Regions from separate parts of the Streptacidiphilus monticola genome, predicted to be linked through region 1. Evidence: riboswitches for the same ligand, from Rfam matches in the RefSeq annotation. Region 1 holds a riboswitch; each other region holds the start of a gene.
What was found. A riboswitch is a leader RNA that binds a small molecule or an ion and turns the genes downstream of it on or off. The one in region 1 is predicted to bind cyclic di-AMP.

Region 1 (8,511 bases):
GCGTGTTCGAGAAGGACGTCCACCTGACCGACAAGGGGACGAAGGACGGCATCGACACCGTCGAGCTCAAGGCCGGCAACACCCGCACTCTGCTCGCTGACGTGCAGAAGCAGGTCTTCCCGGTGCTGAAGTCGATCCCGGGCTTCCCTGGCGGCCTGCCCACCTCGGCGCCGACCGGGGTGCCGACGACGCCGGCCGTCGCCACCCTGGGGATCGACACGAGCAGCGGCACCCTCAGCAGCGTCGCCCTGGACGCGGGCCAGTTCGACACCAAGCACCCGGGCACGCACCTGCCGCTGGTGCTCGGCTTCAAGGACACCGCCGCCGCGGTCAGCGCGCCCGCGGGTGCCGTCGAGTTCGACCCCGCCTCGCTCGGGGACATGATGAGCGGCCTCGTCGGCGGCTCGGACACCGCTCCGCTCAACTGACGGATCGGCCTGCCCACCCGGGCCTGTCGCACTGGCAGGCCCGGGTGGGCACGCCGATGATGGGGCAGGGGCCATGGAGGAGACGAACGAGGAAAGAGGCGCACCGATGGCAGTCGAGACGGACGTGACGATCCAGGACGTCCCCCAGGCCCACCGCTTCGAGGCACGGATCGGGGACGAGCTGGTCGGCTTCGCCTCCTATGTCCGCGACGACCAGCGGGTGATCTATCAGCACACCGTCGTGGGTGTGCCCTACGAGGGCATGGGCATCGGCAGCACGCTCGCCCGCGCCGCCATCGAGGACGGCCGGGCGCGCGGCCTGCGGATCAAGGCGACCTGCCCCTTCATCAAGGACTGGATGGCCCGCCATCCCGAGGAGTTCACCGACGTGGAGACCGGCGAGGCGGACCCCGCCGGCACGGGGGACGGAAAGCGCTGACACCGGACAGCGCGCGAGCGGGGAGCCCCCGTCCGGAGGGATCGGACGGACGGGGGCTCCCCGCTCGCGTGGTGACGGGACGTCAGGCGGACGTCGGACGAGACGTCAGCCGGAATGCCAGCCGGAAACGCGGCCGGAACCTCAGCGGAGGCGGCCGGCGAAGTCCGGGGCCCAGTCGCTGATGTTCATGTACTTCACGCCCGAGCTCGGGTTGGCGGCCTCGACGTACTTGCCGTTGCCGACGTAGATCGCGACGTGGTACGCGCCCGAGGCGGAACCGTTGCTGGACCAGAACAGCAGGTCACCCGGCTGCAGGTTGCTCAGCGAGACCTGGGTGGACGCCTCGGCCTGGGCGTAGCTGGTACGGGGGGCGGAGATGCCCGCCTTGGCCAGCGCGGCCTGGACCAGGCCGGAGCAGTCCCAGCCGTTCGGGCCGGTGCCGCCCCAGACGTAGGCGTCGCCCACCTGGGCCTCGGCGAAGGAGACGGCCGCGGCCATGCTGCCGGAGACGGTGCTGCTGGCAGCCTGGGTCACGGTGGAACCGGTGCTCCGGGCCGAGGTCGTGGTCGCGCTCGCGGTGGAACCCGACTCGGAGTCGGACGACTCCTGGGAGGAGGTCGCGGACGACTTGGTGGCGGTGGTGGCGGTGCCGCCCAGCTTCAGGACCTGGCCGGGGTAGATCAGGTCGGGACCGGACGTCAGCGTGGCGCGGTTCAACTCGTACAGACGCTCCCAACCCCCCGACACGTGCTGGTCGATGGCGATGGTCGACAGCCAGTCGCCGGACTTCACGGTGTAGGTCCGGCCGCTGTCGGCGGTCGTCGCCGAGGAGGACGAGGACGAGCCGGCGGCGGAGGACGAGGACGAGGACGAGGACGACGAGGAGGTGGACTTCTTCGTCGCGGTGGAGCTGCTGGACGAGCCGAGGCTGGACAGGTCCGGCGAGCCGCTGTTCTGGGACAGGCCGGCGCGCGGGCCGCAGACGGGCCAGGCGCCCGGACCCTGGGAGGCCAGGACCTTCTCGGCGACGGCGATCTGCTGGGCCTTGGTGGCCCGGTCGGCGGTGGAGGCGTACTGCGTGCCGCCGTAGGCCGCCCAGGTGGAGGCCGAGAACTGCAGGCCGCCGTAGTAGCCGTTGCCGGTGTTGATGGACCAGTTGCCGGTGCTCTCGCACTGCGCGACCTTGTCCCAGGTGGACACGGAGGCGGCGTGCGCACTGGTGGCGGCGACGAAGGGGACGGCCACGCCGGCGCCGGCGACACCGACGGTGGCGAGCAGGCGGGTGGCGATGCGACGGGACTTGGGAGCGCGATGGCGCCCGTTTCCGGACAGCATGTATGGAGTTCCTCTCCCACGCCTGCGAGGTGAGCTGTCGGATTCGGGCCGTGAGGTAGCCCGGACGCGCATGGCGTCTTCACCCCAAGCCGTGCGCACGAAGGCGCGCGCAGCGGCGACTTACCTGGTTCCCCCGCTCCTGCCGTGGTGCATGTGCGAGTTCCCGGCACCCCCGACGGCAGGACTCGGCGTTCCGGAGGTGCTGGCTCCGCTTGGAAGCGAACGTCCAGGACCCTAGGTCGGCAGACCGAAAGATCACAAGCTGCTGACCGTATCTGTCACACCTTCATATCTGAAGGGAGGTCAGAAAACGGACATAGCTGGCGACTCAATACGGACATAGAGCCCATATCAGGTCGCCAGCTATGTGACCTAACCCTGTGTCAGCCGAGCGCGGCGGCTCAGCCCAGTCGGGTCAGCCGCGCTCCGTACGACGGCTCGGCGAGGTCCGACTGCAGCGAGACGGTCGTCGTCTGGGAACCGGCGCCGCCGTTCCCGACCACCAGTGTGCCGACCACGGCGCCCGCCTTGGCGCGGTGCGGGACGCCGCCCGTGACCGGCTCCAGCGCGACGGAGACGGACAGCCCGCCCCACCCGACGACCGTCAGGTCCTGGTCGGCCACGACCGGGACGCGCCCGCCCAGGCCGTCGTCGACATACCCGACGACCTGGCCCTTCTTCACCAACTGGTGGGCCTGCAAGGCCTGCTCGGCGCTGACGACCAGCTTCTTGCTGTTGGTCAGCACGCTCGGCAGATAGCCGCCGGTCTCCGCGGTCGCCGGCTGGCTGAGCACCACGCCGAGGACGGTCTTGGTCACACCGCCGACCTTCTGCTGCGCCGCCCACATCAGGCACCCCAGCGCGGCCGTGCTGGAGCCGGTCTTCACGCCGATGACGCCGTTCTTCTGCAGCAGCGCGTTGTTGTTGTAGATGACCCCGGACGCCAGCGGCGGCGTGAACGACGCGGTCCCGACGATCTGCGCGAACACCTGGTCCTGCATCACCTGTTCGGCCAGCTTGAGCTGGTCGTTGGCGGTGCTGCGGGTGGTGCCGTCGAGGCCGCTCGGATCGGTGTAGGTGGTCTTGCCCATACCCAGCGCCTGCGCCGAGGCCTGCATCTTGCGGACGAAGGCGGCGTCGCTGCCCGCATCCCAACGGCCAAGCAGGCGGGCGATGTTGTTGGCCGAGGGGATCAGCAGCATCTGCAGCGCCTGGTACTCGGTGATCTGCTCGTTCAGCGCCACCTTGACCACGGACTCGCCCTGGGGGCCGCCCTTGGTGTAGTCGTCCACGGCCTGCTGGTCGACGGTGATGGTCGGGCCCTGCTCGCCCAGCTTGAGCGGGTGGTCCTTGAGCACCTGATAGGCCGTCATCACCTTGGTGACGCTGGCGATCGGCACCGGGTTGTCCGAGCCGCTGTGGCCGAGGCTGCCCAGTCCGACCACCTCGGCGGTGGCCTGGCCCTTGGCCGGCCAGTCGAGCGTCGGTGCGGAGCCGTCGAAGGCGTACCCGGTCGCCGCCGTCAGCTTGAGCTGCGGGGACGGCAACGGGCGCAGCACCTGCACCACGGCGACGATCAGCGCGAGGATCAGCAGCAGCGTGCCCCACAGCCGGATCCGGCGCAGCGCGATCCGCGCCGGCGTCATCGGCCTGGCGCTCAGGCCCGCGAGGATCTCCATCGCCTCGGAGGTGGTCTCCGGTCCCGGTTCCGGGCCCGGCTCAGGACCCAGCTCAGGGCGTGGCGCGGCAGCGCCGGCGGCGGACGGGGCGACCTGGGGCGCAGGCGGGGCGACCGAGGCGCCGGACGGGCGCGGCACGGCGACGGTGTGCTGCTCATCACGGGCAGTGGTACCCGCCCGGGACGGAACTGACGCCTGGTCAGTCGCCACCGGCTCGGGATGGGCACGGCCCTCGGCGACGGCCTGCCCGGCCGCCTCGGACGGCCGGACGTGGCGCAGGGTGCGGGTCGGCTCGTCACGCGGGACGCGCAGCGCGGTGGTCGGGGAGTCCACGCGCGGCGCGGCCGACCGCGGTTCCCGGGACCGGGCCCCGGTGGCGGGCGCGGCGTCGTTGTCGGGGGCGGTCTCGGCGGCCGCCCCTGCCCCGGCGGCACGGGCGATCCCGGGTTCGCGGCCGGCGTCGGACTCCGCCGGGGCCGCGGGTTCCGTCCCGAGCTCGGGCTCGTGCTCCGAGCCGGCCTCGGCCTCGGCCTCGGGCGCGGTATCGGACTCCGCCGCCGCCTCGGCCAACGGCCGTGCCGCCGCCTTCGCCGATCCGTCCGACCCGGCCCGGGACTCCGGCTTCGGCTCCACGGTCTCGGCCGTCCCGGTCCTCGCCGGAGCCTGCGCCGCAGGGGCCGTCTCCTCCTGCCGAGCGTCCCCGGTCCGCTCCGCCCTCTCGGGGGACTCGCCCACGTAACCCAACCTCCTCGCACGCCTGTGGAAACTCGCTGCCCCAAGTGTCCTGCACCCGACCGGGCCTGGCCGACCACCACGGCGCTGACCGGCGATTCCTCAGTCCGTCCCCAACGCAGGCGGCCGCCCCAGTGCCAGACGTGAGGCGTCGACAGAACGGTTCCGGGGCCGGTGATCCGACGGGGCGTCAGATCACGGCAAGGTGTCACTCTCAAGGCACTCTCGACAGCAGGGTGTGAGAGGCGTCACTCTGTTGGCATCCACGCGGGGAGGCTTGGATGGGCAGGAGCCGCAGAACAGTTCCGGAGGAGCTGCTGTTGCTCGCACTGGACCCGGCCACGGGTACCACGGCGCAGCCGCAGACCCTCGACCTCGGACTCGCCGGGGCCCAGCTCGTGGAGCTGGCCATGGCAGGAAGGATCGTCCCGGACGGGGACCGGATCACCGTGGTGAATCCACGGCCGACCGGTGACCCGACCCTCGACCACGCACTCGAACTGCTGCGAAGGCGCGGCAGCGCGGTGCGGGCGGTGCAGTGGATCGGCGGGCCGCGACTCGGCCTCCGGCAGACCTACCTGGCGCACCTGGAACGCTGCGCCATGGTGAAGGCGGTGCCGGGGCAGGTGTGCGGAGTGCTGCCGACGACGCGGTACCAGGCGTCGGACGACTGCACCAACGCCGCCATCAAGGAACGGCTGGACACCGCGATCCGGACCGGCGTGCCGCCGGACCCGCGCACCGCGGCGCTGGCGGCGCTGGCCCACGCGGTGGGCCTCGGCAAGCACCTGTACCCCGGCAACGAGGGCCGCTCCTCGCGGTCCCGGCTGCGGGACCTGATCCGCTACGACCCGCTCGGCGGGATGGTGGCACATGCGGTGATGGATGTGCAGAACGGGCTTCCCGCCCCCCGGCGGACCAGCCCCACACCGGCACGCGGACCTGTACTCCGCGCCGCCGCAAGCTAGTTCCGCGTCAACGAACCTTCGCCCCGCCGCGCCGCCAGGCACCGCCATCTCCTTGCGTTGGTGGAACGTCCAAGTACATCCGGTACGAGGACGCTCCGCCGCCCTGGAGCCGACCGCGCCTGACGACGCGGCTCATGGGGCGAAGGGTCCCTGACGCGGCACGAGCTGACGCGACATCAGCGCCCAGGGGCGCGGCGAACCACGCGAGCGACACACCCCATCCGGGAAGGTCCGACCCCCGTCGATCCGGGACGGACCCTTCGGGTGGGGTGTTGCTCGCGCGGTTCGCCGCGCCCCTGCACCGCTTTCGCCTGCGAAAAGGTGATCGAGTATGGGACGGTTGGCGGAAGACGGTCACGCCTGACGGGTGGCAGTCCCACGGGAGGGATGGCGAATCGTTCCGCCTCCGGGCCAGTTAGTCAAGTTCCGCCCGGTTGGGATCACATGACGGCGTGTCCGAGTGGCATTCTGCTGACCGCAAGGACATACCGAATGAATCCCGGAGGACCGGTGTCCACCGCCAGCGTCAACCCCACCGTCCGGCGACGCCGGCTCGGCGCCGAACTACGCAAGCTGCGCGAGCAGAAGGGCCTCACGGCCGAGGAGGTCGCGCAGCAGCTGCTGGTCTCCCAGTCGAAGATCAGCCGACTGGAGAACGGCCGCCGCAGCATCAGCCAGCGCGACGTGCGTGACCTGTGCACGGTGTACGGGGTCACCGACGAGGGCATGGTCGAGGGCCTGATGGCGATGGCCCGGGAGTCGCGGCAGCGGGGTTGGTGGCACGCCTTCGGCGATCTGCCGTACAGCGTGTACATCGGCTTGGAGGCCGAGGCATCCCGGATGCTGACTTACGAGTCGCTGCTGATCCCGGGTCTGCTGCAGACCCGGGACTACGCGGCGGCCTCCGTCGCCGGGATCGAGCCGGACCGGGACGCGGAGGCCGTGGCCCGCCGGGTCGACGTCCGGATGCGGCGGCAGGAGCGGATAGACGGCGACAAGCCGCTGGATCTCTGGGTGGTCATGGACGAGGCGGCGCTCACCCGCGTCGTCGGCAACAAGGAGATCATGCGGGAGCAGCTGGAACACCTGCTTGAACTCTCCGAACGGCCGCACGTGAACATCCAGGTGCTGCCCTTCGAGGCGGGCGCGCATCCCGGCATGACCGGCACATTTTCCATCATCGAGTTCCCCGAGTCGGCGGACACGGCGGTCGTTTACCTCGAAGGGGTGACGAGCGATCTCTACCTCGAGAAGGAGGCCGAAGTCCGTCGCTATACCGGGCTGTACACACATCTCCAGGCATCAGCGCTGAGCACGGCCGAGAGCCGGGCTCGGATCCGGGAGAAGACCAAGAAGGAGTTCAGCTCATGAAGCACACCGACACCGCGGCTCTGGCCTGGCGCAAGAGCAGCTACAGCGGCGCGAACGGCAACTGCGTCGAGGTCGCGGTCCCCGGACCCGAGGCGATCGCCGTACGCGACTCCAAGGACCCGCAGGGCCCCGCGCTGTCCTTCTCGGCGGACGCCTGGGCCGCCTTCGTCGCCGCGGTGAACGCCGGCGAGATCCACGCCTGAAGCAGGCCCGCTCGTCCAGGGGGAACTGACAGGACGTCAACGCCCGTGCGGGTTCGCGGAGTCGGCGGTCCCACGCCGGAATTCGGCCGCGACCCGTGCGGGCTCTCCTCTACCCTCAGCGGCATGAGCACTCCGCCGACGCCGCTGACCAGCCTCTTCGACGCTCTCGCCGCCGACGCGATACGCGACCCGGCCACCCTGCGGGAGCACTACGCCGCCCCGAGCGAGGCGGCGGTCCGCAAGCAGCTCGACCGGCTCACCGAGCAGACCAGGCGACTGGTCGGCTGCGCCTCCCTGGTCCTGGTGGCCACCTCGGACTCCGCCGGACGCTGCGACGTCTCCCCGCGTGGCGGCCCGGCCGGCTTCGTCTCCGTCCTCGACGAGCGGACGCTCGCGATCCCGGACGCCACGGGCAACAAGCGGCTCGACACGGTCCACAACATCCTGGAGAACGGCCGCGCCGGACTCCTCTTCATCGTTCCGGGCCGGACCACGACGCTGCGCGTCAACGGCCGCGCGTGCGTGACGGCGAAACCGGAACTGCTGCGCGGGCTGACCGCGGTGGGCAAGCCCCCGGTGACCGCGCTCGTGGTGGAGATCGAGGAGGTGTACCCGCACTGCCCCAAGTCCCTGATGCGGAGCGGGGCCTGGCAGCCGGAGCGGTGGCTCGCGGCGGACGCCCAGCCGAGCTCCGCGGAGGTGACCCTGGCCCAACTGAACCTGCCGGGTCTGACGTTGGCGGACGTCCTCCAGGCGGAGGAGGAGAGCCTGAAGCACCGCTACGAGTGACTTGCGGCCCTTCAGGGGCGCGAGGTTCCCCCACCCTCCCCCCAGCCTTCGGCCGGGCGGCGGGAGGCGCCCCCGCCGCGAGTGACACACCGCCCGGGGAGGTCGGGCCCGATCAAGGGGTCGAACCTCCCGGGGTGATGGGCTGGTCGCGCAGTTCCTCGCGCCCCTGAGGGGGGCCCGCAAGGGGCAGGAGCTGGGGCAGGTGGCCGTCGGAGGCCAGGGCGGCGGCGCGGCGTTCGGGGGGCACTGCGGCGTAGAGCGTGGTGCGTTGGGCCGCCGGGCGGCCCGCCGCCGAGGCGATCGCCTCGAGGTCGCGGATGGAGCGGTAGCTCCCGTACGCGCTGCCCGCCATGCGGGAGATGGTCTCCTCCATGAGCGTGCCGCCGAGGTCGTTCGCCCCCGAGCGCAGCATCTCCGCCGCGCCCTCCGGGCCGAGCTTGACCCAGCTGGTCTGGATGTTGGGGATCCGCCCGTGCAGCAGCAGCCGCGCCATCGCCGTCACCGCGCGGTTGTCCCGCATGGTGGGGCCGGGGCGGGAGATGCCCGCGAGGTACACCGGGGCGTTGG
Region 2 (8,511 bases), on a different contig from region 1:
CGGGCGCACGCCTTCGCGGTGCAGTTCACGCTGATCAACCTGGGCATGGGTATCGGCGCCCTGATCGGTGGTCAGATCGTGGACACCGCCCGCCCGGTGACCCTTGAGCTGCTGTTCGCCATCGAGGCGGCCATGTTCCTGGTGCTCGCCGCGATCACCGGCACGGTCCGGGTCCCGGCGCTGCGCGACAGCGCGGACGCCGCGGCCGAGCGGTCCCGTTCGGACTTCCGCACCCTGCTCCAGGACAAGGGCATGGTCCGGCTGTCCGTCCTGGCAGCGCTGATCTTCTTCGCCTGCTACGGCCAGTTCGAGTCCGGCGTCGCCGCCTACGCGACCGGCACGGTCGGCATCTCGCCGTCCGCGCTCGGCTTCGGACTGGGCGTCAACACCTTCGCCATCGTGCTGCTGCAGATGGTCGTGGTCCGGATCACCGCCCGGTACCGCCGCACCACGGCGGTCATCGCCACGGGCGCGGTCTGGCTCGGCGCCTGGGCGGCGGCCGGGGTGGCCGGTCTGTTCCACGGCAGCAGCGGTGCCGCGGTGGGCGCGATGATGACGACGTACGCCCTCTTCGGCGTCGGCGAGGCGCTGCTCGCGCCGACGCTGGGCCCGATCGTCGCGGACCTGGCCCCGGCGCACCTGCTGGGCACCTACAACGCCGCCTTCGCGCTGGTGAAGCAGACCGCCATCGCGATCGGCCCGGCCGTCGGCGTGCTGCTGGTCGGCTCCGGACTGTCGCCGCTCTACCTGCTGGTGATGGCGGCGAGCACGGTGCTGATCGCGGTGCTGGCAGTGCGCCTGCGCGCGGTGCTGACGCCGCTTCAGGACAACGCGCCGGAGACGGTGCGCCCGAGCCTGGTCGTGGCGGAGCGGGTGCCCGTCCACGCGGCCTGAGCGCCCCGGCGTGAACTCTGGGCGGTATCTCGGTGAACAGCTGACAGATCCGGGCCCGTTGTCTACAGGCTTGTAGTACTTTCGGGCCCGGTTCTGTCAACTCCCGTGTAGCCGAAGGCCGCTGATGTCCGTCCTGACCTATCCAGAAGCGATCGGCGTCGGCCTGCTCCAGGGCGTCACCGAGCTGTTCCCGGTGTCCAGCCTTGGCCACAGCATCCTGATCCCGGCCCTGATCGGCGGCCACTGGAAGACGGACCTGGACATGTCCGCCGCCGACTCGCCCTATCTCTCGGTGCTGGTGGCCCTGCACTTCGCGACCGCCCTGGCCCTGGTCGTCTACTTCTGGCGGGACTGGGTCCGGGTGTTCCAGGGCTTCTTCAGCTCGGTCCGGGAGCGCCGGATCGAGACCGTCAACCAGCGGCTGGCCTGGCTCCTGATCGTGGCCACGGTGCCGGTGTGCATCGCCGGCGTGGCGCTCGACAAGGTCTTCCGCGAGCACCTGGGCAAGCCCGTCCCGGCGGCGCTCTTCCTCACCCTGAACGGCCTGGTGCTGTGGATCGCGGAGCGCCTGCGCCGCGGCGGCACCGGCCGAAGGCGGGCCGGGGACGAGCTGCCTGGCGCCTACGAGGAGGACGTCCACCCGGACATCCTCTCCGACCGACGCATCGTCAAGCTCCGCTGGGGGCAGGCCGTCATGATCGGTGCCGCGCAGATCCTCGCGCTGCTGCCGGGCATCAGCCGCTCGGGCGTGACCATGAGCGCGGGCATCTTCAAGGGCCTGCGCCACGAGGACGCCGCCCGCTTCGCCTTCCTGCTGGCCACCCCGGTGATCGGCGGCGCGGCCGTGCTCAAGCTCCCCGAACTGGCGGGCCCGCAGGGCCACGGCATCCTCGGCCAGGTGGCCGCGGGGTCGGTGTGCGCGTTCGTCGCGGGCTACGTCGCGGTGCGCTTCCTGACGAAGTACTTCGAGACGAAGACGATGACCCCGTTCGCGATCTACTGCACCGTCGCGGGGCTCGGCAGCCTGGCGTATCTGTCGCTCTCCTAGCCGCACTTGGGGCGAAAGCGGACAGGGCGGACACAGCTTCGGTCGGAACCCAACAGCCCCCGGGGAAGTGCTTGGAATCACGCGCCTTTACGATTACCGTTCCATAACGCAGTCGCCTAATCCCGCGAGGGAACCGGGGAACCACGTACCTGGGGTGCATCGGCCGTAACGGCCGTAGGAGACCTTCCGATCCTCTCCGAACCCGTCAGCTAACCCGGTCGGCGCGAGGAACGGAAGGGAGCGCGCCTGTCATGGCGTCATATCAGGCCACCGAGGCCCCCGTTGAGGCCCTGGTGCCCCGTCAGCGCGGCTCCGCCGCGCTCGGCCTGGCGGCGATGGCGGTCGGTGCGACCACGGGCGTGATCGGCCTGGCCGACCCGGCTACCGCCGCGGAGCGCGCCCCGGTCCCCGCGACCGTCCCCGACGCCCACGCCCCCGTCAGCGCGCAGGACCTCGCGGACGCGGGCTCGGCCCTGCTGGACCGGCTGCGCACGCAGACCACCGCCCCGGACGCCGACTCGGCGCGGGTCGCGGCCGCCCAGGCCGCCACGGCGAAGGCGCGGTCCCGCGCCCAGGCCGAGGCGGCGGAGGCACAGGCCGCGGCGCTCGGCCAACTCACCGCCCCGCTGGCCGGCTTGCCGCTTCCCGCGCCGCAGGCGGCGGGCTACTGGTCCCATCTGCACACGGGCGTCGACCTGCCGGCCCCGGCGGGCAGCCTGGTGCAGTCGGTGGGCTCCGGCACGATCGTCTCGGCGGGCTGGGCGGGCTCCTACGGCTACCGCGTCATCGAGCGGCTGGGGGACGGGACGGAGGTCTGGTACTGCCATCTGTCCGCCATCGCGGTGGGCGCGGGCCAGACGGTCCCGGCCGGCCAAGTGCTCGGCCGCGTCGGCGCGGTGACCCCCGCGTCGGGCCCGCAGCTGCACCTGGAGATCCGTCCCGACGGCGCGGACCCCGTCGAGCCTCTCTCCTGGCTCTCCGCCCACGGCGCACTGTAGGGCCCCTTCAGGGGCGCGGGGAACTGCGCGAGCAACACACCACTCGGGGAGGTCCGACCCGTACAGGGGGACGGACCTCCCCGGGTGGTGGGTCGGCCGCGCAGTTCCTCGCGCCCCTAGCGGGGCCTGCGGCCCCTAGCGGGGCCTGCGGTCGGCGAGAGCCCAACTCGCCGTGGCGACAACGCCGGTGACCGTGAGCACGGAGGGCCACGCGCCGAGCTTCTTCGCGAGGGGGTGGGAGCCCGCGAACGCGGCGACGTACAGGCCGGACAGCCCCGCCGCCGTCGCGGGGCCGGCCGCGCGGGTCCACTGGGTGGCCGCCGCCGCGCCCGCGGCCAGCAGCGCGACGCCGCCCAGCTCGCGCCGCGCCGTCGCGCGGGCGATGCCGTAGCCGCCCACCAGTCCGGCCGCGGCGAGCAGTCCTCCGGGAACCCTGGCCATCGCGTCGTCATCCCTCTCAGTTGGTACGGGTGTTGTGCAGGTGCAGGCCGATGTACCCGATGTACACCTTGCCCGTCCCCGAGCAGTCGTCGTGGTAGTGCAGCCGGGGGGCCGTGCCCCCGCCGCCTATCCGCAGGTGGGCGCCCATGAAGACACGGCCGGAGGGGTCCACCTCCGGTGGCACCGGCAGCAGGCGCTCCCGCTTCCACTTGTTGTTGGTACTGACCGTACGCGACTCCCCGCGGATCACCTTGCGCGGGGGGAACGCGTGGCAGTCCGGGGGCGTGTTCTCGCACCAGCTGCGGAAGTCGCCGCCCGAGGTCCCGGTCGCCGCGGCCTCGGCGTAGTCCTGCAGGGCCAGCAGGGCGTCCCAGGCCATCCGCACCCAGGTGGGGTGGTCGGTCTGCTCGTCCAGCTCCTTGGTGAGCCGGGGGTCGCCGGTGAAGACCAGGCCGGGGAACTCCTCCGCCTCCAGCCGGTCCACCAGCTCGGCGAAGCTCGTGGGATCGTCGCCGTGCGGACGCCGGGGGGCCAGGCCGGTGAGCGACCGCAGCTGGGAGCGGGCCGCGCGCAGCTCGCTGTACTGCTCGTCGTACTCGGCCGCGAGCTGCGACTCGCGCTCCTCCGCGGCCCGCAGCCAGCGGCGGACCTCCTGCAACTCCTCGGCACGGGCGCGCTGTTCGTGCGCCTCCTCCTCATCGCGGTCCACCAGGAGGCCGCCCGGCTGGACGTCGTCCGCCTCGGGCAGCCCGCTGGGCTTGAGCGGGGGCAGGCCCACCAGCGCGTCCGGCAGCGGCGTCTGCACCGCCAGCCGCCGCGGCAGCCAGGCCAGCAGGCCCGAGGCGCGGCGCAGGTTGTCCTCGATCGTCGCCCGGGACATCACCCGGTGCCGGGGTGCCTCGGGGGCCCAGGCCGGGTCCAGGCCGGGCAGGTAGGTGCGGATCGCGCCGCCGTAGACGCGGTGGTGCTCCAGCGCGCCGTTGAAAGCCCGCTCGGCGCCGGGGGAGAGGGCGTAGAGCACGGCCAGCCCGGTGCAGCCGCGGGTGACCGGGTCGACCACCTGGTCCAGCCAGTCCTCGAAGTCGGTGTGCAGTGGTGTGGAGGCGACGACCACCGGCAGCCGGCGGTCCGGGTCGCACAGCTCGTCCAGGATCGCGTCCACGTCGCCCCGCTCGATCACCGTGGGCAGCGCGTGCACGCGGGCCGCCTCGGGCTGCGGCCCCTCGACCGCCGCCAGCACGTCCAGCAGGCCACGGGCCAGCGCCGGGACAGGGGCCTTCGCGGGGGTCTCACCCCGTACCGGCAGCTGCTCGGAGTCGAGCTGGACCCAGGTCTTCCCGTCCCGCTTGCCGGTGCTGACGGTCAGTGAGGTCTGCCAGATGCCCTGGACGGTGAACTCGCGCAGCCGCCAGCGGGCCAGCCGCCCCTGGACGGCCCGGCCCCGGACCACGTGGTCGAGGACGGCCTGCGGACCCACCAGGTCCCGTCCGTTGCCGCCACTGGGAGCGTCATAGTGCAGGGCCTTGAGCCACTGTCTGACCTGCTGCTCCGCGAGCGCGACCGTCTCCTGGTGCCCATGCCCACTGGTCACGGCCATGCGATAGATGCCATCGGTCACTGGCGCAGCCTCCTGACGCTGTGTCGGCGTCGCCGCACGTCACTGTGCGGTTAGGAAGGACAACGCGCCACCGGTGTCCGTTGGTTCCGGTACGGCGTAACTCAGCTCTCGGAATTTGTCGGTGGCTGGTCAGCGGCCTGGGCCGGTTCGCTCGTCGGCGCCTCCGCCGGGGATTCCGCTTCCGCCGGTACCGCGGGCTGCTGCGGGGGAACGGCGGGCCGGTATCCCGCGCCCGGGTAGGGCTGCACCGGGTAGCCCGGCGGGCGGAACGGCTGCGGATACGGGTGCCCGTACGGCTGCGGGTAGGGACGGCCGTACGGTTGCTGCGGCTGCTGCATGTGCGGCCACTGCGCCCCGGCCACCGGGCCCGCCTGCTGCGGCAGCCGCGCGGGGTGTCCCGGGGCCGGGGCCGGTCCCCAGGCGAAGCCGGGCGCGACCGGCGGGTGGGTCCGGTACCACTCCTGCGCGCCGACCCGTTCCAGCACCGGCGTCACCTGCTGCCGCCGCTGCCACAGGTGGTGCAGCAACTCCTGCTCCCGCTCGGTGAAGTCCGGCGTGGGCACGCCCCGAGCCGCCCGCTCGCGCAGGAAGGCCAGCGAGGTCGCGAAGGACTGGTACTCGCGCATCGCCCGGTCCCCGGCCGAGCCCTGGGTGAACTGCGCCAGCGCCCGCGCCTGCCGCCGGGTCCGCATCGACGAGAGCACCAGCGGCACCGGCTGTGCCAGCCAGCCCGCCGTGACGTAGACCGGCAGTTGACGCGCGATCACCTTCAGTTCGCTGCCGCGGGACCAGACCACCAGCCACACGGTGAGCGCGAACAGCGGCACCATGAACAGGAAGTACACACCGATGAAGCCGAAGGCCCCGAGCACCGGGGCGCTGTTCCAGGTGCCGTGCAGCAGCATCGCGAAGACCCAGCCGGCGATCGGCGCGCAGATCCGCTGCCACCGCACCCGGGTCAGCGCGGCGATGCCGAAGCCGATGCCGGTCATCGTGGTGAACAACGGGTGTGCGAACGGCGACATCACCTCGCGCAGCAGGAAGGTGACGACGGTCTCGGTCAGCCCGAGGCCCTCCTCGTTGCCGTCCAGCACGGAGCGGCCGATGTAGAGGATGTTCTCGGTGAAGGCGAAGCCCGTCGCGGTGAAGCCGGCGTAGACCGCGCCGTCCACGATGCCGGTCAGGTCCCGGCGCCGGAACAGGAAGATCAGCAGGATCGCCGCACCCTTGGCCGACTCCTCCACCAGCGGCGCGACCAGGCTGGCGCCCATGGTCTCCCCACCGCCGATCTGATGGCTGATCAGCAGCGAGGTGGCCCAGGTGTTCGCCAGGATCGCGACCAGCGTCGCGGCGGAGGCGCCCCAGGCGAAGCAGAACAGCAGGTTGCGCCAGGGCTTGGGCTCGACGCGGTCCAACCAGTAGAACGCGCCCAGCACCAGCGGCACCGGCAGCACGGCCAGGCACAGGCCCACGGTGAACCCCGCGGTCCCCGTCTGCTTGTGCACCATGGCCATGATCGCCACCGCGCACAGCGCGAGCACGATGACGATGGCCGTCAGCCGCAGCGCCTTGTTCTCCAGCAGATTGCGCGGCGCCTTGTAGCGGAACCGCGCGGGCAGCGCGAACGCCGGCTCAGCCGTCCCCGGTTCGGCCTGCGGCACCTGCGGCAGGGGGCTTGGCATCTCGTTGACCGCCGAGGGCTCCGGCTGCGCGCTGCTCACCCCATGACCTTAGCGGGCGCAGGTGAGCCGGGGTAGGGGAAGCCCGACGGGCCGTCAGGACCGCTTCCGGAAGAGGAGGTCGTGCACGATGTGTCCCTTGGCGATGCCCTGCCGCTCGAACTTCGTGAAGGGCCGCCACTCCGGACGCGGTGCCCACCCGTCGCCCTCCGGGTGGAGGTTCTCCAGCTGCGGCAGACCGGAGAGCACCTCGAGCATCTGCTCCGCGTACGGCTCCCAGTCGGTGGCCAGGTGCACGACGGCGCCGGGCCGCAGCCGGGACAGGGCCAGCTCCATGAACTCCGGCTGCACCAGCCGCCGCTTGTGGTGCCGCGCCTTGGGCCACGGGTCGGGGAAGTAGATCCGCAGGCCGGCGAGCGACTCCGGCTTGAGCTGGTCCCGCAGGAGCACGACGGCGTCGCCCTCGGCCAGGCGGATGTTGCGCAGCCCGTCCGACTCGATCCGGCGCAGCACGTTGCCGTGGCCGGGGGTGTGCACGTCCACGGCGAGGATGCAGGTCTCCGGGTCGGCCGCGGCCATCGACGCGGTCGCGTCGCCCATGCCGAAGCCGATCTCCAGGACGACGGCGGGATCGGGACGCCCGAACAGCTCGTCGAGGTCGATCACGTGACTCCCGTCCACGCGGAAGCCCCAGTCCGCCCAGGAGCGGGCGAGGGCGTCGTGCTGCGCGGTGGACATCCGCCCCTTGCGCGGGTGGAAGCTGCGGATGCGACGCTCGGTGTGCAGGTGTGCGGGAGTACTCACAATCCCGCAAGTCTACGGGGACGCGCAGTTGGACCCGGGGGGCGGGGAATCCGCCCTCCCTCAGCCTTCGGCCGGGGTGCCCCCACGGCGGGAGGGGCCCCAGCAGGAGCAGCACACCACTCGGGAGGTCCGTCCCCCTCTGCGGGTCGAACCTCCGGGGGTGGTGGGCTCGTCGCGCCCACGCGGCGGAGCCGCCTATGTCTGCAGCCCCGCGCCCCTGTGGGGTGACCTACCGGGCCTTGAGGGCTTCCAGGGCTCGGTGGGCGATTTCGCGGCCGATCGGGAGGGAGGCCGTCGCTGCGGGGCTCGGGGCGTTGAGGACGTGGATCGCGCGGGGCCCCGCCGCGAAGGCGAAGTCGTCGAGCAGGGTGCCGTCCCGGCCCACCGCCTGGGCGCGGACGCCCGCCGGGGCGGGGAGGAGGTCACCGTCCCGCACCGCGGGCAGCAGCCTGCGGACGCTGCGGGCGAACGCCCGCCTGCTGAGGCTCCGCCGCAGTTCCCCCACCTCCGACTGCCAGTGGCGCGACGCGAGCTTCCACGTCCCCGGCCAGGCCGCCGTCTCCACCAGGTCCCGGGCGCGCACCGCGCTCCAGCGGTAACCCTCGCGGGCGGCGGCGGGGACGGCGTTCGGGCCGACGTGCACCTCGCCACGCAGGTCCTTGGTCAGATGGACGCCGAGGAACGGGAACGCCGGGTCCGGCACCGGGTACACCAGGCCCTGGACCAAGTCCCGTGCCGCGGGCGCAAGTTCGTAGTACTCGCCGCGGAACGGCACGATGCGCACGCCTGGCTCGTCGCCCGCCAGCCGCGCCACCCGGTCGCTGTGCAGGCCGGCGCAGTTGACCAGCAGCCTCGCCCGGACCTCCCCGAGCCGGGTGGTGACCGTCACCCCGGCGCCGTCCCGACGCACCGCCAGGACCTCGTTGCCGGTGCGGATCTGAGCACCCGACAGGTCCGCGTACCGGCGCGCCACCGCGCCGTAGTCGGTGATGCCCGTCGTGCCCACGTGCAGGCCGGCGACGCCGGTGA
Region 3 (8,511 bases), on a different contig from region 1:
CGCCCTCCTTGATGCCGCGGGCCAGGCGCTCCGGGTTGGTGACGAACAGGTCGTCACCGACCAGCTGGACCTTGTCGCCCAGCTCGGCGGTGATGGTCTTCCAGCCGTCCCAGTCGTCCTCGAACAGCGGGTCCTCGATGGAGACCAGCGGGTAGTTGGCGACCAGCTCGCCGTAGTAGGCGCTCATCTCGGCGGCGGTGCGGTTCTGGCCCTCGAAGACGTAGGCGCCGTCCTTGTAGAACTCGGAGGCGGCGACGTCCAGGGCGAGGGCGATGTCGCGGCCGGGCTCGTAGCCGGCCTCCTTGATCGCCTCGATGATCAGGTCCAGCGCGGCGCGGTTGGACTCCAGGTTCGGCGCGAAGCCGCCCTCGTCGCCCAGGCCGGTGGACAGGCCGCGGGCCTTCAGCACGGCCTTGAGCTGGTGGTAGACCTCGGTGCCCCAGCGCAGCGCCTCGGCGAAGGACTCGGCGCCGATCGGCGCGATCATGAACTCCTGGATGTCCACGTTGGAGTCCGCGTGCGAGCCGCCGTTGAGGATGTTCATCATCGGGACCGGCAGCACGTGGGCGTTCGGGCCGCCCAGGTAGCGGAACAGCGGGAGGTCGCTGGCCTCGGCGGCGGCGTGGGCCACGGCGAGGGAGACGCCCAGGATGGCGTTGGCGCCGAGCGAGGACTTGTCCTTGGTGGCGTCCAGGTCGAGCATCGCCTGGTCGATCAGCCGCTGCTCGGTGGCGTCGTAGCCGACGAGCTCCGGGCCGATCTGCTCGATGACGGCCAGGACGGCCTTCTCCACACCCTTGCCGCCGTAGCGGGACTTGTCCCCGTCACGAAGCTCCAGGGCTTCGAACGCACCGGTCGAGGCGCCGGACGGAACGGCGGCACGGCCGGTGCTGCCGTCGTCGAGGCCGACCTCGACCTCGACCGTGGGGTTGCCTCGCGAGTCGAGGATCTCCCGAGCTACGACGACGTCGATGGACGGCACAACTGGCTCCTTTGAGGATTCGGCGTTGTTACGTCATGAGCCTAGCCGCAGGACCGTCCCGGACCACTCGCGCCCACGGCCTGTCTCACGTGGTGGCGGCCCTACCCACCGGTAGTTCATCTGCCGGCCGGGCGGGGCCGCCCACGTGACGGTGTGTCAGCGCGTCAGAGCTTCAGGTGCTGCCCGACCTGGATCAGGTTGGGGTTGCCGCCGATGACGGAACGATTCTTCTCCCACAGGGCGTGCCAGCCGCCGGGGACGTGGTGCGCGGCCGCGATCGCGGACAGCGTGTCGCCCGGGCGGACCGTGTAGGTGCCGTGGCCGGACGGGGCGGCGCGGTGCGTGGTCGTCTTCGCGTGGCCGGTGCCGTGGCCGGTGCTCTTGTGGCTGGTGGTCTTCTTCCTGGTCGACTTGTGCGAGGACGCGGTCGACACGTTCGCCGGCGCGCCGCCGCGGGTCAGGCCCGCGCGGGGGCCGCAGACCGGCCAGGCGCCGGGACCCTGTGAGGCGAGCACCTTCTCGGCTATCGCGATCTGCTGGCCCTTGGTGGCGTGGTTCGCCGTGGCCGCGTAGGCGCCGCCGCCGTAGGCACGCCAGGTGGAGGCGGAGAACTGCAGGCCGCCGTAGTAGCCGTTGCCGGTGTTGATCGACCAGTCGCCGCCCGACTCGCACTGGGCGACCTTGTCCCAGGTCGACACGGACGCCGCCTGGGCGCTGCCGGCGCCGATCAGCGGGACGGCGATCGCGGCCCCCGCGACGCTGGTGGTGGCGACGACGGCCTTCATCCGGGTCTGCTTCACCTTGCGATGGCGGCCGTTGCCGGACATGAGAATGCCAGAGAGCATGACGGAATCCCTCTCCGACGCCTGCGAGGTGAGCTGTCGGGTTCGGGCCGTGAGGTAGCCCGGGCGCGTGCGCGCCTTCACCCCTAGCCGTGCGCTCCTGCTCCGCACCGGCGACTTACCTGGGTCCCCCGCTCCTGCCCGGTCGTGTCTCGACGTCCGCCCTCCGGTGGACAGGACTCGGCGTCCCGCAGGGCGGTCTCCGCGAAAGCGGACGGATGGGAGGCTAAGCAGACCGGTATGGAAATCACAAGCTTCGACACCCTTCGCGCGAGACACATCACAAAGTGCCCCTTTGTGTTTGAAGCTTGCGACAGCCCGTCAGAAGCATGTTCCCACAGGGATGTTCAGGGCGTTCCAGTCTGGCAGGAGGCGCGTCTCCGGCACGCCCGCCGCCAGCAGGCGGGCGCGGCGTTTCGGCACATGGCCGTAGAGCCCGACAAAGGGGACATCAGCCGCCTCCGCTGACAAACAGTCAGCCTCGCTGTCCCCCACGAAAAGGCAGTCACCGGGCCGGTCGGCCATGCCCAGGGCGGCGAGCGCCCGGCGCAGCGGCCACGGCGAGGGCTTCATCCGCGCCGGATCCGGGTCCCGTCCGAAGACCCGTCCGGCCAGGGCCTCTTCCAGCACCGGGCGGCCCCGCAGGAACGCCTCGACCGCCGCCGACGCGTTGTTGCTGACCACGGCGAGGCGCACACCCGCCGACGAGAACTCCTTGACCGCCTGCTCCACGCCCGGCGTCAGCTCCGCCGAGGGGACGGCCGCCAGCTCCTCCTGCTCCAGTAGCCCGTGCGCCTGCGCGGCGAGCCGGCCGGCCGGGAGCCCCGCCAACAGGGCATGCGGGTCCCGCTCCTGAGCCGGAGTCAGGCCCGCGTCCCGCAGCAGGTCGGCGATGCGCCGGGCGGCCAGGGCCGGCGGGCGCCCGGCGAACAGCGAGCAGACCGGGCCGTCGAAGTCGAGCAGGACGGCGGCCGGCAGTGGTGCGGTCACAGGTCACTTCCGTTGTCGTTCCAGGGACACACCGTACGGCTCGGCCTGCCCCCACCAGGAGTCGAAGAACTCCTGGGCCGCGTCGACGTACTGGCTGTCGATGTGGTTGTCCAGGACGGGGTGGCGCCGGCGGGCGAACAGCCGGCTGCTGAGCCCCGCGACGTCCAGCAGCCGCTGGTTGTGGCCGCCGACCTCCACCTCGCGCTCGATCAGCTCGTACCAGCCCTCCAGCACCTCGTCCTGGTTCAGCACGTACAACTTGGCCATCGGCGGAAAGGGCACGGTCCGCACCTCCACCACGGGCTCGCTGTCGACCAGTTGGTAGGTCCACAGCGTTCGGGCGGCGTTGGTCAGGGCGTCGACCTGGTTGGCCCCGATCCGGCGCAGCCGGTCCAACGGCCGGCGGTCGGCCGGGTCGACCACCAGCCGGGGGTAGGTCGGCGTCGCCGCGAAGTCGCACAGGAGCAGCCGGACGTGGAACTCCCGGAGCCGGTCGCGGCGGGCCCGCACCCCTATCAGCTGCGTCTCCAACGCGTTGACCAGCGACTCCGAGGTGACGCAGAGGGCGTCCACCCGCAGCGTTCCCTCCGCCAGGGCCCGGTCCAGGTGCCGTCCGAGCACCTCGAGCGTGCCGGGATGCCCCTCGCCGCCCTCGGCGCGGACCTGCCTGGGCAGGTGCGCCCGGGTGACCACCGCGCGTTTGCCCGGGCGGGTGACGATCAGGCCGTCCCGGGCCAGCTCCTGCAGCGCCTTGTGGACGGTGGCCCGGGCGACCCCGTACTCCTCCGCCAGCGCGCCCTCCGACGGCAGGGCCGTGCCGCTGCCCCACTCCCCCTCGGCGATCCGCCCCTCGATCCGCTGCCTGATCTCCTTGGACGCCATCTCGCTCGGCACCTCCTCGGTCCGCCTGCGCGCGAGCCTACTCCGGCACCCAAGTGACCAGGCGGAAACGGAACCTGTCTACCCGTCAACTGGACAGGTTATGCGCCTGTACAGCTCGGGCAGAACCTCGTCAGACAGGGGAGGTGACTGATGGAAGTTCCATCGAAGCTCGCCGAGTGGGTCCTCGACCTGCTGCTCCAGCTCAACCCCGGCCTGGACGCCACCGCGGTCCTGGTCGCGCTGCTCGCCCTGGCCTTTCGGGGTGAGTCCCGCTCCTTCGGCCGGCTCGTCCTGGCCATCGGCCTGGTCCTCTTCGTGACCGGCCATCTCGCCCTCCGGATCACCCTGCCGGGGAGCCGAACCTCCTAGCGGTCGCCGCCCTCCGCGGTGAACCGCACCGGCAGCTGCCGCAGACCCCGCATGATCAGGCCGCCCCGCCAGCGCAGGTCCTCTGGTGCGGCGGCCAGTTGCAGGTCGGGGAGGCGCTGCAGGATCTCACCGATGGCGTCCTGCGCCTCCAGGCGGGCCAGCGGGGCGCCGATGCAGTAGTGGATGCCGTGCCCGAAGCCCAGGTGCGGGTTGTCCCGCCGGGCGAGGTCCAGCACGTCGGGCCGGTCGAACCGGGCCGGGTCGCGGTCCGCCCCGGCGAGCACGACGAGGACCGGGTCGCCGACCGCGATCTGCTGGCCCGCCAGCGTCAGCGGCTCGGTCGCGAAGCGCCACGTCGCCAGCTCCACCGGCCCGTCGTAGCGCAGCAGTTCCTCGACCGCGGTCCCCAGCAGCTCCGTGTCCCCGGCGGCGAGTGCGGACTGCAGCCGAGCGCGCTGCGCCGGATGGGTGAGCAGCGCGTAGAGGCCGTTGCCGATGAGGTTGACGGTCGTCTCGAAGCCCGCGAACAGCAGGATGAACGCCATCGCCGCGGCCTCGTTCTCGGTGAGGTGCTCGCCGTGGTCGCTGGCCCGGATCAGCCCCGAGATCAGGTCCTCGCCGAGGTCGGCGCGTTTGCGGTGGATCAGGTCGGCCAGGTAGGTCCGCATGCGCTTCACCGCTCGGGCCACGCCGCCCCGGGGGCCGCCCTGGTGACGGATCATCATGCCGGCCCAGTCGCGGAAGTCGTCCTGGTCCTCGGCCGGGACGCCGAGCAGGTCGCAGATGGCGTAGATGGGCAGCGGGAAGGCGAACTCGTGGATCAGGTCCGCCTCGCCGCGCCCGGCGAAGCCGTCGATCAGCCGGTCGGTGAGCTCCCGGACCCGCGGCTCGAACTCCGCCACCCGGCGCGGGGTGAACGCCTTGGAGACGAGCCGGCGCAGCCGGGTGTGGTCCGGCGGGTCGATGTTGAGCAGATGGGTCATCAGCTCCGCGTTCCGCTCCCCCGGGATGCCCACGCGCCCGCTCCGGTGAGCCTGGCCGCTGTGCTGCGCGGGGTTCTTGCTCAGCCGTGCGTCCGCCAGCGCCTGACGCGCGTCGGCGTAGCGGGTGACGAGCCAGGCCTCGACGCCGCTCGGCAGCGTCGTCCAGTGGACGGGCGCATGCTCGCGCAGCCAGGCGTAGGCGGGGTAGGGGTTCGCCGCGAACTCCCACGAGAAGAGCTCGGGCCGGTCGGCGGGCGGCGGCGAGGACGGCATGTGCACCCCCCGACGTTAGCCGTGCGGACGCCGCCTTCCCCGCACGGGGCCGCGCCGCGGGGTGACGGCCCGTCACCGGGGGCCCGGGGGCTGTCCCGTGGGCCCGTGCGGCCGGGTGTGACATTCGCGACGCCGGGACGCGGGTCCGCGCCCTGTCGCTGCGCGGGTTCGAGTGCCTACGATCCCGGGAACGATCAGGGCGGTGCGGGCCTGGTGGGAGGAGAGTCGGGGCATGGAGATCGCGGGTGCGGTAGTCGTCGTGACCGGGGCGGCCGGAGGGATCGGTGCGGCGCTGGCGCGGCGGTTCGCCGCGGAGGGGGCGCGCGGGCTGCTGCTGGCGGACCTGGACGGCGAGCGCGTCGAGGACCTCGCCGGGGAGCTGGACCGGGCCGGCTGCCGAGCCGTGGGCGTGGGCAGCGACGTGACCCGCGAGAGCGACGTCCAGGCGCTCGTCGAGACGGCCGAGAAGCACCTGGGCCCGGTGGACCTCTTCGTCAGCAACGCGGGCATCGGATCCGGCGGCGGAATCGAGGTCGGCAACGAGGTGTGGCAGGCGGTGTGGGACGTCAACGTGATGGCCCACGTGTACGCCGCCCGCGCGGTGCTGCCCGGCATGCTCAAGCGCGGCCGCGGCTACCTGCTGCACACCGCGTCGGCCGCGGGCCTGCTGCAGATGCCCGGGGACGCGGCCTACACCGCGACCAAGCACGCCGCCGTGGCCTTCGCGGAGTGGCTGGCGGTGGCCTACGGCGACCAGGGCATCAGGGTCAGCGCGCTGTGCCCGCAGGGCGTCGACACGCACATGACGGAGAACGCGGCGGTGCGGTCCGTGCTGGGTGCCTTCGGCGAGATCGTGAGCCCGGAGCAGGTCGCGGAGGTGGTGGTCCAAGGGCTGGCCGAGGAGCGGTTCCTGATCCTCCCTCACCCGGAGGTCTCCAAGTTCGAGCAGGGCCGCGCCCTCGACCGCGACGGCTGGCTCTCCGGTCTCCGCAAGGCCGTCTCCGGCCTCGGCCCCACCCTGGGTCTCACCAGTTAGTTGCGGGGCCCTTCAGGCGGCGTAGCCGCCAGGGGCGCGGGGAACTGCGCGAGCAACTCACCACTCACGGAGGTTCGACCGTTGATCGGGGACGGACCTCCCCGAGTGGTGGGCTGGTCGCGCAGTTCCCCGCGCCCCTGGCGGGGCCTGCCACTCAAGGCAGGTGGAGGAGTTGAAGGCTGGTGGCCGGGATGCCGTCAGGCGCTCTGTCCCGCAGCAACGTGCCCGCCGGGAAGGCGACCGCCGTTGAGGCCACGACGCGGTTGCGGGAGTTGACGAGGCAGCACGGGGCGCCGGAGGCGCGCAGCAGGGGCAGGACCGCCGCCTCGAAGTCGCGCAGGTAGATGTCCGCCCCCGCCACGCCCGCGAAGGAGCCGTCCGCCGCGTGCACCGGGGCGGCCAGGGTCAGGCTGTACTCGTCGGTGCACAGGTAGTCGACGTACGGCCCCGTCACCGCCCGCTCCCCCGTCTCGCGCGGGACGGTGAACCAGTCCCAGTGCGTGTAGTCCGCGTACGCGGACGTCGTCGGGTCCAGGTCCAGGTGCAGCGGGGTCGGCGCGCCCTCCTCGCCGCGCAGCCACCACTCCAGGCCCGAGGGGGCGTCCGCGAGGAGCCCGGGCGCGGCCACGAAGCCGGTCCCGGCCAGCAGCGGGTGAGCGTCCAGCTGCGCGCACAGCAGCCGCCGCAGCGCGGCCAACTGCCCGAGCCGGGGGCGCGGACGACGGGCCAACAGCTCCGCCGTCGCCGCGCGGACCAGGTCCACCTCGGCGAAGACGGAGTCCAGTACCGCTGTTATTCCGGTCATCTCGGTGCCGGCGCCGGCGCTGCTTCCCATGACGTGTCGTCCAGTCGGAGTGCGATGAGGAGCCGCACCGACCGCAGCACGTGCTCCTCGGCGAGCCGGCGCGCGCGCTCGCCGTCCCCCGACGCGATGGCGTCGAGCAGGGCGGCGTGGTCGTCGTCCGCGGTCCGGTGGGCCTCGGCCCGGGTGAACGCGAGACAGGTTAGCGGTCCGAGCTCCGTCTGGAAACGGATCTCCTCCCGGGTCAGCCGCCCCGACTGGGCGGCCGCGGCGATCTCGACGTGGAGCCTGCCGTCCAGCCGGGCGCGCAGTGCCGGGTCCTCGGCGGCGGCGAACTCGGCGCAGCTGCGGCGCGGGGCCGCGAGATCGTGCGCGTCGGCGCGCTCGGCGGCCAGGCGGGCGACGGCGCCGGCGACGACGGCGTAGTGGTCGCCCAACTCCCGGAGTTCCTCCGGGCGGTGGCGGGCGAGGCGGGTGCGCAGCCGGTGTTCCAGGGAGTCCGCGGGCGCCTGGACGAAGGTGCCGCCGCCCCGGCCGCGCCGGGTGAGGACCAGTCCCTGCTGCCGTAGCACCACCAGCGCCTCGCGCAGGGTGACCGTGGCGACGCCGAGCTGGGACGCCAAGTCGCTTTCCCCGGGCAGCTGTTCGCCGTCCGCGAGCAGGCCCAGCGTGATCGCGTCGCCGAGGCGGCGGGCCACGGCGTCGACGCGCGGCTCGCTCTCCAGGGGCGCGAAGACGGCGCGCCGGGCGGCGCTGGAGAGGCGGTTCACACCTCACATCCCATCACAGGTCGGTCTCGGCAGATGCCCGGGCGGAGCGCCCCGGCGGCCTCCGCGCGGGGAAGGGCCGCAGCACCCATTGCCATATGACATCTGGCTTCATATGTTTTGCTAACTCCTCCCGCCCCCGGAAAGGTTCCGCCCATGAGCGAGGCCGTGAGCACGGACAAGGCACCCGTGCTCGACCAGGACGCCGCCGACGCGGCGCAGCTCGAAGCGCTCGGCTACAAGCCGCGGCTGACCCGGGCCCTGGGCCTGTGGTCCAACTTCGCGGTCGGCTTCACCTACCTGTCCCCGCTGGTCGGCGTGTACTCCGTGTTCGACTACGGACTCGCCACCGGCGGCCCCTCCTTCTTCTGGACCGTCCCGCTGGTCCTGCTCGGCCAGGGCCTGGTGCTGCTGACCTTCGCCGAGGTCGCCTCGCAGTACCCGCTGGCGGGCGGCATCTACCAGTGGGCCAAGCGGCTGGTCGGCCCCCGCTACGCCTGGCTCTCCGGCTGGCTCTACACCTGGGCCCTGCTGGTCACCATCGCCTCGGTGGCCTACCCCATCGCCAACTACGCGGGCCCGCTG
Region 4 (3,150 bases), on a different contig from region 1:
GCTCCGGAAGAACCGGACGCACGGTGCGGCGAATTCGGCCGACCGGCTATTCCAGGGAATCACCCCGGCCGGTTCCGGATTGCCGGACGGGTCCGCTGCACCGCACACGTCCGAACCAGGTTTCCGGAATCCGGGCGAATTCCGGTTCCGCCGCCCGGGGTTGACGCTTCTTCGGATCGGGGGGTGGGATGGCGCCCATGAGCACCGAGAAGATCCGCTGGGGCATCCTCGCGACCGGCGGCATCGCCGCCGAGTTCGCCGCCGACCTGCAACTGCTGCCCGACGCCGAACTGGTGGCCGTCGCCTCCCGGACCCAGGCGGCGGCGGACTCGTTCGCCGCCCGGTTCGGCGTCCCGCGCGCCTACGGCACCTGGGCCGCCCTCGCGGAGGACCCCGAGGTGGACGTCGTCTACGTGGCCACCCCGCACAACGCGCACTACGCGGCGAGCGCGCTGCTGCTGTCCGCGGGCAAGGCGGTGCTGTGCGAGAAGCCGTTCACGCTCAACCTCCAGGACGCCGAGGCGCTGTTCGACCTGGCGCACAAGCAGGGCGTCTTCCTGATGGAAGCCATGTGGATGCGCTGCAACCCGGTCGCGCGCCGGGTCGCCGAGCTCGTGGCCGACGGTGCGGTGGGCCAGGTCGCGCTGGTCCAGGCCGACTTCGGGGTGCCCGGCCCCTTCGCCCCCGAGCACCGGATGCGCAACCCCGAGCTGGGCGGCGGGGCGCTGCTGGACCTCGGCGTCTACCCGGTGACCTTCGCCCACATGATGCTGGGCAAGCCCGCGCAGGTGACCGCCCGGGCCACGCTCACCCCGGAGGGCGTGGACGCCACCACGGGGCTGCTCCTCGGCTGGGAGGACGGCGCGCTGGCGGCGCTGTCCTGCGGGATCACCGCAGGATCGCCGGTCCGCGCGGTGGTCGCCGGGGACCTCGGGCGTATCGAGGTCCCCTCGCCCTTCTTCCGCGCGGACCGGTTCACCTGGTACCGCGCCGACGGCGACCCGACGGCGGGGGAGACCGTCGAACTGCCCCGGCGCGGACGCGGCTACGTCCACGAGGCCGAGGAGGTCATGCGCTGCCTGCGCGCGGGACTGCTGGAGAGTCCGTCGGTGAGCCGGCAGGACACCCTGGACGTGATGGCCGTCCTGGACGCCGCCCGGGCGCAGATCGGGGTCCGCTACCCCGGCGAGTGAGCCGGGGCGGCGGCGACGGGACGTCAGGCCCGGCCGTACCAGACCGACTTGGTCCAGATCCGCTCCAGGCGGACCACCGCGCCGGTGTGCGGCGCGTGCCAGATCTTGCCCGCGCCGGCGTAGATGCCCACGTGGTAGACGTGCGAGCCGCTGTGGAAGAAGACCAGGTCGCCGACCTGCCGCTGGCTCGCGGAGATGTGCCGGACCTTGCTGTACTGCTGCTGCGCGGTGCGCGGGAGGGACTTGCCCACCTTCTTGAAGCTGTAGAGCGTCAGGCCGGAGCAGTCGAACCGGGTCGGGCCGACCGCGCCCCAGCGGTAGGGAGCGCCCTTCTTGGCGGCCGCCACCTTGATGGCCTTGGCGCCGTACGTCGGGGTGGCGGCCTGCGCCTGGGAGGAGAGGACGACGCCGCCGAGAACGGCTCCGGCGGCGACCGCCGAAGTCACGCCGACCCGGAGGCGGGCATGCGAACGAGGGGCCACAGAGGACGAGGACATGTGAGAGCCCTTCCGGAACCGCCTGCGAAAGTTGATCCTGTCGGGTTCGGGCTCCGAAAGTTGCCCGGCCACGGCTGTGGCTTCACCCCAAGGAGCGCTGGTACCGACCGCGCCCCGTCCTGCCTGGGTCTCCCGCTCTCGCCTGTCAGGTGGGTGAGCACCTGGCGCCCGGACGGTGGCGAGACTCGGCGTCCGCCCGGACCGCCCCGCCACTTCAGCGGGGGCTTGCTGTTCGGCCGTCAGTATTGGCACATCTTCAGGAAGATCTCACGTTTTGAAGGCCCGTTGTGAGGCTTGTCACGCCCGGTTTGAACGGCGATCTGCGCCCGATCGGCGTATTCGGAGACGCCTTCGAAAAATTCTCCCCGAGGCGGCTGCGACCGCGCTGACATGCGGTTTTTCCAAGGAATTGTGAGAGAACTCACGCCAATTCGGATGACGCCCGGGAAGTTCCACCACCCGGGTCCGCCATCGTCGCGACACGCCGGGACGCGGCGGCCGAGGGGGCGGCGCACGGACCTGGCGCGAAGGGCTCAGGTTTGTCAACGCGCATAGACAAGGGCGCCCCGAGGACGGTAAGAACTACCTCCGTATCGCCTTACCGATGCCTCCGTGGCTGAAGGAGCCAGTCTTGACGCTCGCACGGACCTTCAAGAACCACTCGCGCACGTTCGCCACCCTGGCGGTGGGCGTCGCCGCCGGGGCAGTGGTGGCCGGCGGAGGGCTCGCCCTCGCCGACACCTCGGCGCCGACCAGCGACAAGCAGATCACCAACATGACCGACGAGGTCAACCAGATCAAGGCGTACTACGGCGACACCGTGGACGCCAACGGCGAGCACTGGGCCTCGTCGAGCAGCAACTACGCGATCCAGGTGTACGGCATAGAGGCCAAGGCCGAGAAGTACCTGGCGCAGAAGATCAAGCACGACCACAGCGGCAGGCGCGCCATCGTGCTGGACGTGGACGACACCGCGCTGTCCACCTACAACTACGAGCTGGAGACGACCTTCGTCTACAACGCGGCCAGCAACGCGCAGTACATCGCGACGAAGAACTTCCCCGCGGTCTTCGGCATGAACGACCTGGCCAACTGGGCCAAGGCGCAGGGCTACACGGTCTTCTACATCACCGGTCGCCCGGAGTCGCAGCGGGCGGACACGGTGCGGCAGCTGTCGTCCCAGGGCTTCCCCGATGCGGACGACGCCCACCTGTTCCTGAAGAACAAGGCCAACCCGCCGGCGTACCTGAGCAACTGCGCCACGCCGACGACGTGGACGTGCTCGACGGTGGACTACAAGTCCGGGACGCGCGCCCATCTGGAGGCCCTGGGGTACACGATCACGGCCAACTTCGGCGACCAGTTCAGCGACCTGAACGGCGGCTACTCCGAGCAGACCTACAAGCTCCCGAACCCCATGTACTTCCTCCCCTGAGCTGCCCCCCGGGGCGCGGGCCCCG

Region 2: it holds a riboswitch for cyclic di-AMP, as region 1 does, so the genes downstream of both, ACFP3V_RS31195 (M23 family metallopeptidase) here and ACFP3V_RS00140 (transglycosylase family protein) in region 1, are expected to answer to the same signal.
Region 3: it holds a riboswitch for cyclic di-AMP, as region 1 does, so the genes downstream of both, ACFP3V_RS02965 (transglycosylase family protein) here and ACFP3V_RS00140 (transglycosylase family protein) in region 1, are expected to answer to the same signal.
Region 4: it holds a riboswitch for cyclic di-AMP, as region 1 does, so the genes downstream of both, ACFP3V_RS01855 (C40 family peptidase) here and ACFP3V_RS00140 (transglycosylase family protein) in region 1, are expected to answer to the same signal.

The regions. Positions count from the first base shown of each region.
Region 1 is NZ_JBHSQJ010000001.1:23,626-32,136, forward strand. Features, by position in the region: gene ACFP3V_RS00130 (hypothetical protein) at 1-428, shown strand, start outside; gene ACFP3V_RS00135 (GNAT family N-acetyltransferase) at 535-867, shown strand; gene ACFP3V_RS00140 (transglycosylase family protein) at 1,009-2,202, opposite strand; cyclic di-AMP (ydaO/yuaA leader) riboswitch at 2,209-2,364, opposite strand; gene ACFP3V_RS00145 (D-alanyl-D-alanine carboxypeptidase) at 2,604-3,770, opposite strand; gene ACFP3V_RS00150 (GOLPH3/VPS74 family protein) at 4,895-5,581, shown strand; gene ACFP3V_RS00155 (helix-turn-helix domain-containing protein) at 6,074-6,952, shown strand; gene ACFP3V_RS00160 (DUF397 domain-containing protein) at 6,949-7,155, shown strand; gene ACFP3V_RS00165 (MSMEG_1061 family FMN-dependent PPOX-type flavoprotein) at 7,279-7,944, shown strand; gene ACFP3V_RS00170 (bifunctional FO biosynthesis protein CofGH) at 8,057-8,511, opposite strand, start outside.
Region 2 is NZ_JBHSQJ010000185.1:1,024-9,534, forward strand. Features, by position in the region: gene ACFP3V_RS31185 (MFS transporter) at 1-894, shown strand, start outside; gene ACFP3V_RS31190 (undecaprenyl-diphosphate phosphatase) at 1,019-1,942, shown strand; cyclic di-AMP (ydaO/yuaA leader) riboswitch at 2,046-2,180, shown strand; gene ACFP3V_RS31195 (M23 family metallopeptidase) at 2,194-2,940, shown strand; gene ACFP3V_RS31200 (hypothetical protein) at 3,076-3,381, opposite strand; gene ACFP3V_RS31205 (hypothetical protein) at 3,398-4,978, opposite strand; gene ACFP3V_RS31210 (PrsW family intramembrane metalloprotease) at 5,101-6,720, opposite strand; partial or broken gene trmB (tRNA (guanosine(46)-N7)-methyltransferase TrmB) at 6,775-7,532, opposite strand; gene lhgO (L-2-hydroxyglutarate oxidase) at 7,712-8,511, opposite strand, start outside.
Region 3 is NZ_JBHSQJ010000009.1:34,011-42,521, reverse strand. Features, by position in the region: gene eno (phosphopyruvate hydratase) at 1-982, opposite strand, end outside; gene ACFP3V_RS02965 (transglycosylase family protein) at 1,147-1,827, opposite strand; cyclic di-AMP (ydaO/yuaA leader) riboswitch at 1,831-1,950, opposite strand; gene ACFP3V_RS02960 (HAD family hydrolase) at 2,146-2,814, opposite strand; gene ACFP3V_RS02955 (GntR family transcriptional regulator) at 2,818-3,696, opposite strand; gene ACFP3V_RS02950 (hypothetical protein) at 3,847-4,065, shown strand; gene ACFP3V_RS02945 (cytochrome P450 family protein) at 4,062-5,321, opposite strand; gene ACFP3V_RS02940 (SDR family NAD(P)-dependent oxidoreductase) at 5,554-6,357, shown strand; gene ACFP3V_RS02935 (cache domain-containing protein) at 6,512-7,192, opposite strand; gene ACFP3V_RS02930 (FadR/GntR family transcriptional regulator) at 7,159-7,929, opposite strand; gene ACFP3V_RS02925 (amino acid permease) at 8,083-8,511, shown strand, end outside.
Region 4 is NZ_JBHSQJ010000006.1:71,468-74,617, reverse strand. Features, by position in the region: gene ACFP3V_RS01860 (Gfo/Idh/MocA family protein) at 198-1,193, shown strand; gene ACFP3V_RS01855 (C40 family peptidase) at 1,217-1,690, opposite strand; cyclic di-AMP (ydaO/yuaA leader) riboswitch at 1,695-1,856, opposite strand; gene ACFP3V_RS01850 (HAD family acid phosphatase) at 2,322-3,125, shown strand.